Regions from separate parts of the Enterobacter sp. RIT637 genome, predicted to be linked through region 1. Evidence: predicted binding sites of a transcription regulator. Region 1 holds the regulator's gene; each other region holds the start of a gene.
The links. Region 1 encodes Fur, which represses iron uptake genes when iron is present. Its sites were predicted from a motif close to ATAATAATGAGAACNACTATCAA; they were not measured.
Positions count from the first base shown of each region.

Region 2: a site for Fur is predicted at 1,634-1,656, ahead of bfd (bacterioferritin-associated ferredoxin). Genes of this name have one in related genera too.
Region 3: a site for Fur is predicted at 2,209-2,231, ahead of sufA (Fe-S cluster assembly scaffold SufA). Genes of this name have one in related genera too.

Region 1 is NZ_JAIHAZ010000003.1:160,005-164,124, reverse strand. Features, by position in the region: gene ybfF (esterase) at 1-374, shown strand, start outside; gene ybfE (LexA regulated protein) at 503-790, shown strand; gene fldA (flavodoxin FldA) at 946-1,476, shown strand; gene fur (ferric iron uptake transcriptional regulator) at 1,768-2,214, shown strand; gene chiQ (ChiQ/YbfN family lipoprotein) at 2,319-2,645, opposite strand; gene chiP (chitoporin ChiP) at 2,696-4,093, opposite strand.
Region 2 is NZ_JAIHAZ010000011.1:111,820-115,939, forward strand. Features, by position in the region: gene fusA (elongation factor G) at 1-258, shown strand, start outside; gene tuf (elongation factor Tu) at 328-1,512, shown strand; gene bfd (bacterioferritin-associated ferredoxin) at 1,691-1,885, shown strand; gene bfr (bacterioferritin) at 1,958-2,434, shown strand; gene K5E19_RS16215 (A24 family peptidase) at 2,418-2,891, opposite strand; gene rpsJ (30S ribosomal protein S10) at 3,272-3,583, shown strand; gene rplC (50S ribosomal protein L3) at 3,616-4,120, shown strand, end outside.
Region 3 is NZ_JAIHAZ010000001.1:428,312-432,431, forward strand. Features, by position in the region: gene K5E19_RS02065 (diguanylate phosphodiesterase) at 1-1,040, shown strand, start outside; gene K5E19_RS02070 (MerR family transcriptional regulator) at 1,228-1,956, shown strand; gene sufA (Fe-S cluster assembly scaffold SufA) at 2,271-2,639, shown strand; gene sufB (Fe-S cluster assembly protein SufB) at 2,648-4,120, shown strand, end outside.

The sequences.
Region 1 (4,120 bases):
TCACAGAAGCGGGCGTCGCGACGCGCCAGCAGGCTGCCGCCGTGATGCGTGAGCATCTGGATGAGGAAGGCGTCGTGCAGTTCCTGCTAAAGTCGTATGTTGATGGGCAATGGCGTTTTAACGTGCCGGTGCTGTGGGAACAGTACAACAACATCGTGGGCTGGGAAACCGTCCCCGCATGGCCACACCCTACCCTCTTTATTCGCGGCGGAAACTCGCCTTACGTTACCGACGCCTACCGCTACACGCTGCTGGCCCAATTCCCGCAGGCTCGCGCCCACGTGATTGCCGGTGCCGGGCACTGGGTTCACGCCGAAAAACCGGACGCCGTACTGCGCGCCATTCGTCGCTATCTCTCTGATACTGCAAATTGATTAAAAAGAGAGCGACTGGAAGGTTGTGGGCTTCCAGTCGTTGGCGTGCCGTTTTCGGTGATGTATGATGGCGCGCTTATCGCCCGGGCATTAGCAGGGCGGCGTATTTCCCCCGAAGTCTCAGAATCATGGCCAAAGAACAAACGGACCGTACGACACTAGATCTGTTCGCGAATGAGCGTCGACCGGGACGACCGAAAACGAATCCGCTTTCGCGCGATGAACAGCTGCGTATTAATAAACGCAACCAGCTTAAACGCGATAAAAATCGTGGGCTTAAGCGTGTCGAACTGAAGCTGAACGCCGATGCCGTCGATGCACTAAATGAGCTGGCCGAGGCGCGTAACATCAGCCGCAGCGAACTGATTGAAGAGATGTTAATCACCCAACTTGAGACATTGCGCAGCAAGGCATAAGTCTGAAAATTCCTTTTATTTCCCTTTTCATGTAGCACAGAGTGCAGTCCTGCGCGATAGCTGTTTCCGCAGGGTTGCCTGTTCTGCTATTATTGCCCTTATCCGTGGACAAATTGCGCCACCATACCATTAAGTTTCAAGAGGTTATTTTACTCATGGCAATCATCGGCATTTTCTTCGGCAGTGATACCGGCAATACCGAAAATATCGCAAAAAACATTCAAAAACAGCTCGGTAAAGACGTTGCCGATGTGCACGACATCGCCAAGAGCAGCAAAGAAGATCTCGAAGGTTATGACATCCTGCTGCTGGGTATCCCGACCTGGTACTACGGTGAAGCACAGTGTGACTGGGACGATTTCTTCCCAACCCTGGAAGAAGTTGACTTCAACGGTAAGCTGGTCGCGCTGTTCGGTTGCGGCGATCAGGAAGACTACGCAGAATACTTCTGTGACGCACTGGGCACCATCCGCGACATCATTGAACCACACGGTGCGGTGATTGTCGGCCACTGGCCAACGGCGGGTTACCACTTTGAAGCCTCTAAAGGCCTGGCAGACGACGACCACTTTGTCGGCCTGGCCATCGACGAAGACCGTCAGCCGGAACTGACCGCTGAACGCGTTGAGAAATGGGTTAAGCAGATCCGTGAAGAGCTGAACCTCGACGACATTCTTAACGCCTGATTTCCCGGTGGCGCAACTCAGGTTGCGCCCGTTTACCAGGTAAAACCGATTAAATTAATTGCTACAAACTTTTAACTTTTTCGTTCAGACCTGTACAATATCCCCCTGGTAAAAAGTGGATGCCATCGAACAAGTTTGTTGGTGATACCACGTTTTTATAAGCATACTTTGCTTGAGACTTGCAGTTTTCATTTAGCCATGGCAGTTCTATAATGAGACGCATTATCCCAAGTGCATTTTCTGTCACTTCTTCTTTAGAAGTGAATCGTTTAGCAACAGGACAGATTCCGCATGACTGACAACAATACCGCATTAAAGAAGGCTGGCCTGAAAGTAACGCTTCCTCGGTTAAAAATCCTTGAAGTGCTTCAGGGGCCAGACAATCACCATGTCAGTGCGGAAGACCTCTACAAACGTCTTATCGACATGGGTGAAGAGATTGGGCTGGCAACCGTGTATCGTGTGCTGAACCAGTTCGATGACGCGGGCATTGTTACCCGTCATAACTTCGAGGGCGGTAAATCCGTTTTCGAGCTGACCCAACAGCACCATCACGATCACCTGATCTGCCTCGATTGTGGCAAGGTTATTGAATTTAGCGATGATTCCATCGAATCACGCCAGCGTGAAATCGCCGCTCGTCATGGCATTCGCCTGACCAACCACAGCCTGTACCTGTATGGTCACTGCGCTGAAGGCGATTGCCGTGAAGACGACCACGCGCACGACGCGAAATAATATCGTGTTTATACTCTGAGCCAGCCGTAAGGTTGGCTTTTTTTTTGCCTGTTTTTGGGCAAAAAAAAAGCCCGGTGGCACAGCGCCACCGGGCGTAAAGCAACTTATTTATTGTTACTGCGAATATCGCTCCAGATCTTATCGCAACGCTTCGCCACTTCCTGATCGTTACCGGTTTTACGTGCCTGAATGCAGGCCTGGTAATCCATCACGCGAACATTCTCCTGCGTCGCAAACTGCTCATGCGCTTTCTCTTTCTTCAGCACGTCCAGCACGCTCTGACAGGCTTCGATTTTCTCCGGCGACCCTTCCGCTGTATTGATACAGGCGCTATAGGCCTCCTTCAGGCGGGAATCTTCTTTTGGTGCCTCAGTCTGAGCACACGCCACCAGCCCTGATGCCAGCAACGCGACGATTACGATTTTTTTCATCATGTGCAGTCTCCATACCGGCGGGACAACATTACCCGCCGGTGTGTTCATCAGAAGATAGTGAATGGCGCGATGACCATGAATTTCACGTCACGTTCATCCTGGAAGATGTTGCCGTAACCGCCCGCGTAGCTCGGGATATCGGAGTGGTTGTCATACTGCGTGAAGTGCAGTTTGAACATCGTCCCTTTTGCACGTCCATCCTGCAGGGTGTAGATCGCATCCAGGCTGTAAGAAGACTCTTTCAGACGATAGTTTGGATCGTAGTACGCGTCCGGTGTTGCCATATCCGCAGGTTTTGCGTCCCAGGCGTAAGCGTAAGAGGCACCCACCGCCCAGCCAGGCAGGTTCCAGTTTTTCAGGTCATACATCGCACCGAAGAACACCGCTTTTTCGCCGTCGGCGTTGAAGTCAGAGCGGTTATCCCACCAGATGTCGAGACGACCGTTCGAGGACGCGTAGGTTGGCGTCATACGCTGCAGGAAATAGCCCTGCTGCCCTTCTGCCTTCACCCATGTTCCTTCCAGACGTAAATCAACCTGGCCCACTTTGTAGCCGAAGGTCAGCGCCTGCAGCCATGCAGTGCCGTCATAGATATCGTTAACGGTGCCATTGCTGGCTTTATCGCGCGTGCCGTAGAACTGGTAGCTGGTGCTCAGCGGGCTGCCCACAACATCAAATTTGTAGCTGGCTTTAGCAAAATACTGATCGATATAACCTTCCGCCTGACCAAATGCAGCTTCCAGGACCAGATCGTTTTTGAAGTCGTATTTCGCGCCCAGCGAGTGGAGGTAATCGACTTTGGTTTTCTTATCGTTCTGGTAGAACTTGTCCATCTCAATGTGCCACGGTGCTTTGTACTCGTTGGTCCACATATAGGAGAAGCTCAACGCACCCGCATCGCCGTAGTCAAAGTTAGCCCCGGCTTCCGCGCCCTGGTAGGTACCCGGCATAAAGCTCCAGTGCGGCGCTAACAGCGTTTGGCCGGTTGGCTGAATATAGCCCCCACGTGCCCATACCGGGCCGTATTTGAATTTCGCTGCTGCCTTGTACAGGCTGACACCGCTTTTATCGCCAGACCAGTCTTCTTTATACGCTTTGTTACTGGAGGAGAAGGCGATTTCGTTCGGGTGGCCGCTGTCACCGTTTTCCGCCATTTCAATGGCGGTGAACGCAGCAATATCCAGACCGAACATATCCGCGGCATAGCCTGACTGGAAATCCAGATTGGCGTTCCAGGTCGAGTGCGAAAGGTTGGTTTTGTATTTGTCTTCAGTGACGTCTTTACGGTCACGCTCACGCTGCCAGTAATAAATACCGCCCGTGAGGGTAGAATCATCGATGAAGCCTTCTGCCTTAGCTTCTGGGGTGATCGCCAGGCTCGACATTGCTGTCACACCGGCGATAGCCAGCGCCAGCGCACTACGTTTGCCACTGAACGTACGCATAGATTATTCCTCTTTGACGAATTAAAA
Region 2 (4,120 bases), on a different contig from region 1:
GAAGTAGAAACTCCTGAAGAGAACACCGGTGACGTTATCGGTGACTTGAGCCGTCGTCGCGGTATGCTGCGTGGTCAGGAATCTGAAGTAACTGGCGTTAAGATCCACGCTGAAGTTCCGCTGTCTGAAATGTTCGGATATGCAACTCAGCTGCGTTCTCTGACCAAAGGTCGTGCATCATACACCATGGAATTCCTGAAGTATGATGATGCGCCTAACAACGTTGCTCAGGCCGTTATTGAAGCCCGTGGTAAGTAATCCACAGGATTAAAACCTAAGTCCCGTGCTCTCTCCAAAGGGGAGAGCACTATAGTAAGGAATATAGCCGTGTCTAAAGAAAAATTTGAACGTACAAAACCGCACGTCAACGTTGGTACTATCGGCCACGTTGACCATGGTAAAACTACCCTGACTGCTGCAATCACTACCGTTCTGGCTAAAACCTACGGTGGTTCTGCTCGTGCATTCGACCAGATCGATAACGCACCAGAAGAAAAAGCTCGTGGTATCACCATCAACACTTCCCACGTTGAATACGACACCCCGACTCGCCACTACGCACACGTAGACTGCCCAGGCCACGCCGACTATGTTAAAAACATGATCACCGGTGCTGCGCAGATGGACGGCGCGATCCTGGTTGTTGCTGCGACTGACGGCCCAATGCCTCAGACTCGTGAGCACATCCTGTTGGGTCGTCAGGTAGGCGTTCCTTTCATCATCGTGTTCCTGAACAAATGCGACATGGTTGATGACGAAGAGCTGCTGGAACTGGTAGAGATGGAAGTTCGTGAACTGCTGTCTCAGTACGATTTCCCAGGCGACGATACCCCAATCGTTCGTGGTTCCGCGCTGAAAGCGCTGGAAGGCGAAGCAGAGTGGGAAGCGAAAATCATCGAACTGGCTGGCTTCCTGGATTCTTACATCCCAGAACCAGAGCGTGCGATTGACAAGCCATTCCTGCTGCCAATCGAAGACGTATTCTCCATCTCCGGTCGTGGTACCGTTGTTACCGGTCGTGTAGAGCGCGGTATCATCAAAGTTGGCGAAGAAGTTGAAATCGTTGGTATCAAAGAGACTGCTAAGTCTACCTGTACTGGCGTTGAAATGTTCCGCAAACTGCTGGACGAAGGCCGTGCTGGTGAGAACGTTGGTGTTCTGCTGCGTGGTATCAAACGTGAAGAAATCGAACGTGGTCAGGTTCTGGCGAAGCCAGGCTCAATCAAGCCACACACCAAGTTCGAATCTGAAGTGTACATCCTGTCCAAAGACGAAGGCGGCCGTCATACTCCGTTCTTCAAAGGCTACCGTCCACAGTTCTACTTCCGTACAACTGACGTGACCGGTACCATCGAACTGCCAGAAGGCGTTGAGATGGTAATGCCAGGCGACAACATCAAGATGGTTGTGACTCTGATCCACCCAATCGCGATGGACGACGGTCTGCGTTTCGCAATCCGTGAAGGCGGCCGTACCGTTGGCGCGGGCGTTGTTGCTAAAGTTCTGGGCTAATTAATTATCCCTGAATGAAAAAGGACGCTTCGGCGTCCTTTTTTGTTTTCTGGCGTTTTGAACCCGTCACAAATTTTCGCATTTTTTGCCTGCTTCCGTTTCGAATCCTGGTGTTTGTGCTATTGTAATCATAACCATTCTCACTTACACTTTGCGCATATTTTGAACGGGAGTTTTTATGTACGTTTGTTTATGTAATGGTGTGAGTGACAAAAAAATACGTCAGGCCGTTCGCCAGTTTCAGCCACAGTCTTTCCAGCAGCTTCGCAAGTTTGTTCCGGTGGGAAATCAATGCGGTAAATGCGTTCGCGCAGCGCGTGAGATTATGCAGGATGAACTGATGCAGATCCCGGAATTCAAAGAGATCGCGTAAGCCCGTATCTTTTTTTTGACATCCCTGTAGCCCGATCTACGCTTCAATGAGTGGAAGCGGAGGGACTATATAATGAAAGGTGATGTTAAAATCATAAGTTATCTCAATAAATTATTGGGAAATGAGCTTGTCGCAATCAATCAGTATTTTCTCCATGCAAGAATGTTCAAAAACTGGGGACTGACTCGCCTCAATGATGTTGAATACCATGAGTCCATCGATGAGATGAAGCACGCCGATAAATATATTGAGCGTATTTTATTCCTCGAAGGCATTCCAAACTTGCAGGATCTCGGCAAACTGGGCATCGGTGAAGATGTTGAGGAGATGCTGCGTTCCGACCTCAGACTAGAGCTCGAAGGCGCAAGAGATCTCCGTGAAGCCATCGCCTACGCGGACAGCGTCCATGATTATGTTAGCCGCGACATGATGATCCAGATCCTCGCCGATGAAGAAGGCCATATTGACTGGCTGGAGACTGAGCTGGATCTCATCGCCAAAATTGGCCTACAGAACTACCTTCAGTCGCAGATCAAAGTGGAAAACTAACCAGGTTTTCCCAGCCAACGCATAAACCCGCTGCCGCCAGAAATGGCCCAAAAGGCAGTGGGTTTTTTAATGTCTGTTTATCAGGGTTCAGTAAAGAGAGGATAAGAAGGCACAAAAGTGCCATCAGTGCGGCGACTAACGCAAGCAGTGGTAATACACACCAGCCATGCCAGGCGCCCAGTGCCGCCAGATATTTAACATCGCCATAGCCCATGCCTTCACGCCGAAAGATAAACCTATAGCCCCAGTAAATAACGGCAAAGCCAACATATCCCGCCATCGCGCCCACCACTGCACTCGGCAGAAAATTAGGATGGATACAAAGCTGAAAGAGCATGCCCGCCCATAGCAGCGGGCAGAGAAATTTATCGGGAAGCAGGCCGCAGCGAATATCTGCATGTACAAGCAAGGCAGTCAGCAAAAGATAGAACAGCAGAAAGGGGAGGGTGCTTAACATGGGAAAGGCCTCAACAGAATTTGAGCGCATACTCGTTATAATCGGCCTGGCAGACAATCTACAAAAACCGCAATTGCGTAGGGGTTCCAGACAAAGATGAGAGAAGGGATACATTGCGTAAAAAGTTGCGTGCCTCTACGCATACTGCGCCTTTAGCGCTTAATTTCTAAACGGCACTTGCGTCTTTCTCTGATTTACGTATAATGCGCGGGCTTGTCGTAATTGACGGCTGGTTCGAACTGAACCGGAGTAGCTCATTTTGTTACTCAACAATGCTCCCAATTGGGGAGCTACGTAAGAACGGTTACACTCTCCCATCAATCGTAATGGGTTTGAGGAGTAATCATTTTCGTTTATAAAATAATTGGAGCTCTGGTCTCATGCAGAACCAAAGAATCCGTATCCGCCTTAAAGCGTTTGATCATCGTCTGATCGATCAATCAACCGCGGAAATCGTCGAGACTGCTAAGCGCACTGGTGCGCAAGTCCGTGGTCCGATCCCGCTGCCGACCCGCAAAGAGCGCTTCACCGTTCTGATCTCCCCGCACGTCAACAAAGACGCGCGTGATCAGTACGAAATCCGCACTCACAAGCGTCTGGTTGACATCGTTGAGCCAACTGAGAAAACCGTTGATGCTCTGATGCGTCTGGATCTGGCTGCCGGTGTAGACGTGCAGATCAGCCTGGGTTGATCAGGTCATCGAGCGATTGAGAGGTTGATACAATGATTGGTTTAGTCGGTAAAAAAGTGGGTATGACCCGCATCTTCACAGAAGATGGCGTTTCTATCCCAGTAACCGTAATCGAAGTTGAAGCAAACCGCGTTACTCAGATCAAAGATCTGGCTAACGATGGCTACCGCGCTGTTCAGGTGACCACTGGTGCTAAAAAAGCTAACCGTGTAACCAAACCAGAAGCGGGTCACTTCGCTAAAGCTGGCGTTGAAGCTGGCCGTGGTCTGTGGGAATTCCGTCTTGCTGAAGGCGAAGAGTTCACCGTAGGTCAAGACATTAGCGTTGAGCTGTTTGCTGACGTTAAAAAAGTTGACGTAACCGGTACCTCTAAAGGTAAAGGTTTTGCTGGTACCGTTAAGCGCTGGAACTTCCGTACCCAGGACGCTACTCACGGTAACTCCTTGTCTCACCGCGTTCCGGGTTCTATCGGTCAGAACCAGACTCCGGGCAAAGTGTTCAAAGGCAAGAAAATGGCAGGTCAGCTGGGTAACGAAC
Region 3 (4,120 bases), on a different contig from region 1:
TCTATCAGCATATCTGCCGTGACCCGCGACATCATAATGTGGTGGAGCTCATGTGCGATCACGGTCCCTTCCGGCGCTTTGGCAATGTGGGCATGGAGCTTTTCGATTTGCGTCAATTTGATACAGACGAAGTGCTCCAGCAGGTGCTTGATAAAGGAACGACGAAGTACCGGTTGACGTATAACGACCGTGCCTTGCAGTTTTTCCGCACCTTCGTTGAGGCCACAGAAAAAGCCAACTATTTTGAACTGCCTCCGGCGAACAGCTGGGAATTTATTCCCGAAGAGACGCCCTTATCCGCGCAGTCAGAGGTTGTGGCAAAAGGCGCAGATTGCAGCTTTGCGTTTCAACCTATCGTCGATCCCTTTATGCAACAGATTGTCTCCTGGGAAGCGCTGATTCGTACGCCCGAAGGGGATTCACCTGCGGCCTATTTTCAGACTCTGCCTCGAGACGCGCTTTATGAGGCCGATCTGAAAAGCAAGCAGGTGGCACTGTCGATGGCCAGCGCGCTGGGGCTACACACCCAAACGCTGTCCCTCAATCTGCTGCCGATGACGCTGGTTAACGTGCCAAACGCGGTTGATTTCCTGCTTACGGTCATTGAAGCGAATGGTTTTGTGCCCGAACAGATCGTTGTCGAGTTCACGGAAAGTGAAGCGATCTCCCGCTTTGATGAATTTACACACTCCGTCAGGCAGTTAAAGAGCGCGGGTATTAGCGTGACGATCGATCACTTTGGCGCAGGGTTTGCCGGGCTGCAGCTGCTGGCGCAGTTCCAGCCGGACAGGATCAAGATTAATCGGGATTTGATAGCCAACGTGCACAAAAGCGGCCCGCGTCAGGCGATTGTACAAGCCATCATCAAATGCTGCGCGTCCCTGGAAATCCAGTTCTGCGCGGTGGGGGTAGAGCTGGCTGAGGAGTGGATGTGGCTGGAATCCGCCGGGATTTCGCAGTTTCAGGGGCATCTGTTCGCCAGCCCGCGTCTGGGCGGGATCCCGGCTGTTGCCTGGCCTGAGAAAAAGAACGATTTCTAAAAACCTGTACATGACACTCGAGAGTTAACTGTACGAAGAGATAAATTTAGACAACAATAGATAAACGAGTGAAAGGATTTGACCCCTTTCACTTGTCTCAGAACGAGGAGTTGGTTATACAAATGCGTTGTACAATCTGATAAGGTTGGTGCGGTTAGGTATGAAAGTGTTGAGCGTGAGGGAGTTAATGGCCTATTACAGTATCGGCGAAGTCGCCGAACGATGCGGTATCAACCCCGTTACGCTGCGTGCCTGGCAACGCCGCTATGGTTTGTTGAAGCCGCAACGCAGCGAAGGGGGCCATCGTCAGTTTGACGATGAGGATATCCTGCGTATCGAAGAGATCAAGCGCCTGATGAAAACCGGCGTATCGGTCGGGAAAGTCAAAGCGTTACTGGAAAATAAAGAAGAGCTGACGCAGGGAAACTGGGTCTCTTTCCAGGAAGAGATGATGACGGTTCTGCGTTACGCCAGCCCGGGTAAACTGCGCGCCAAAATGGGCGAATTCCGCCGCGATCATGCGATGGATGCGCTGATTGATAACATTATTTCTCCGGTCCGCCAGCGAATGAACCAGGACCAGAATACCGTGCGTCACATGGCGAGTCTTTTTGACGGCGTCCTGATCGAATTCGCGGTTGCCAGCCTCGCGGAATCCCGCAAGAAAGCCGGTAAAGACGCGCTCCTGATCGGCTGGGAATGCGACGACCGAACGCATCTTTGGCTTGAAGCCGCGCGTTTGGCACAGAAGGGCTGGCATATTGACGTGCTGGCTGAACCCATTGATTCGCCGCGTCCTGAACTGTTCCCGGGGCAAAAAATCTTTGTCTGGACGGGGAAATCTCCCACGCCTCGCCAGCAGGAACAGCTCGATCACTGGCGCGAACAGGGGTTTGCTGTTTCATTTCATCACTGATCGTAAGAGGCCTTGAGGGCCTTTTTTTGTTTTTGTCACTTTTCTGCGCAGAAGCTATCTCAAAAATAGGCATTTCCGATGCATATTTTACTTTTCTCCTCTCCGCCACAAATGCCGCAACGAAATGCATTATTTATCAATGTATTGAACAATTAAATCCATCCTGCCTGCATCCTTCCACAGGGTCTATGCTTAATAAAAGTAACCAAAAAGGGCGGTTTAGCCAGATGCCCCTACTGACAGGGGGTTGAAGTGATAATCGTTATCACTAACATGGTGTTATGCCCTGATGGCTATTCAGACGAGGTGGACCTATGGAACTGCATTCAGAAACCTTTAATCCAGCCGATTTTGCCTGGCGCGGTTTAACGCTCACGCCAGCGGCGGCGGCACATATTCACGAGCTGGTGGCGAAAAAGCCCGAGATCCTCGGCGTGCGTTTAGGCGTCAAACAGACCGGATGCGCAGGTTTTGGTTACGTGCTTGATACCGTCACCGAACCCGAGAAGGATGACCTGGTCTTCGAAACCGACGGCGCGAAACTGTTCGTTGCGCTGCAGGCGATGCCCTTTATCGACGGCACCGAAGTGGACTACGTCCGTGAAGGCTTAAACCAGTTATTCAAATTTCATAACCCGAAAGCCCAGAACGAATGCGGCTGCGGCGAAAGCTTTGGGGTATAGGCGGTACTATGTCTCGTAATACTGAAGCAACGAGTGATGTGAACACCTGGAGCGGCGGACACCTGAATTATAAAGAAGGGTTCTTTACGCAGTTGCAGACCGATGAGCTGGCAAAAGGCATCAACGAAGATGTCGTGCGGGCGATCTCGGCCAAACGTAATGAACCTGAGTGGATGCTCGAATTTCGCCTGAGCGCCTTCCGCGCCTGGCTGAAAATGGAAGAGCCGCACTGGCTGAAAGCGCACTACGACAAGCTGAACTATCAGGATTACAGCTACTACTCCGCACCCTCCTGCGGCAGCTGTGACGATACCTGCGCCTCGCAGCCTGGTGCGGTACAGCAAACCGGTGCGGAGAACAGCTTCCTGAGCAAAGAAGTTGAAGAAGCCTTTAACCAACTTGGCGTGCCCGTTCGCGAAGGAAGAGAGGTGGCGGTGGACGCCATTTTTGACTCCGTCTCGGTGGCAACCACCTACCGCGAGAAGCTGGCAGAGCAGGGGATCATTTTCTGCTCCTTCGGCGAAGCGATTCACGATCATCCGGAACTGGTGAAAAAGTACATCGGTACCGTGGTGCCGAGTAACGATAATTTCTTCGCGGCGCTCAATGCGGCGGTAGCCTCTGACGGCACCTTCATTTATGTGCCGAAAGGCGTGCGCTGCCCGATGGAGCTTTCTACCTATTTCCGCATCAATGCCGAAAAAACCGGTCAGTTCGAACGTACCATTCTGGTCGCGGATGAAGGCAGCTACGTCAGCTATATCGAAGGCTGTTCCGCCCCTGTACGTGACAGCTATCAGCTGCACGCGGCGGTGGTGGAGGTCATCATCCATAAAGACGCCGAGGTGAAATACTCCACGGTGCAGAACTGGTTCCCCGGCGACGGCAATACCGGCGGCATTTTGAACTTCGTTACCAAGCGCGCGCTGTGCGAAGGCGAAAACAGCAAGATGTCCTGGACCCAGTCGGAAACCGGCTCGGCCATTACCTGGAAATACCCGAGCTGCATCCTGCGCGGGGATAACTCCATCGGCGAGTTTTACTCGGTGGCGCTGACCAGCGGGCATCAGCAGGCCGATACCGGCACCAAGATGATCCACATTGGTAAAAACACCAAATCCACCATTATCTCGAAAGGGATCTCCGCCGGGCACAGCCAGAACAGCTATCGCGGGCTGGTGAAAATCATGCCGACGGCCACCAACGCGCGTAACTTTACCCAGTGTGACTCAATGCTGATTGGCGCTGACTGCGGGGCGCATACCTTCCCGTACGTCGAGTGTCGTAACAACACGGCCCAGCTTGAGCACGAGGCGACCACGTCGCGGATTGGGGAAGATCAGCTCTTCTACTGCCTGCAGCGCGGGATCAGCGAAGAAGATGCCATTTCAATGATTGTGAACGGCTTCTGTAAGGACGTGTTCTCTGAACTGCCGCTGGAATTCGCCGTTGAAGCACAAAAACTCCTCGCCATTAGTCTT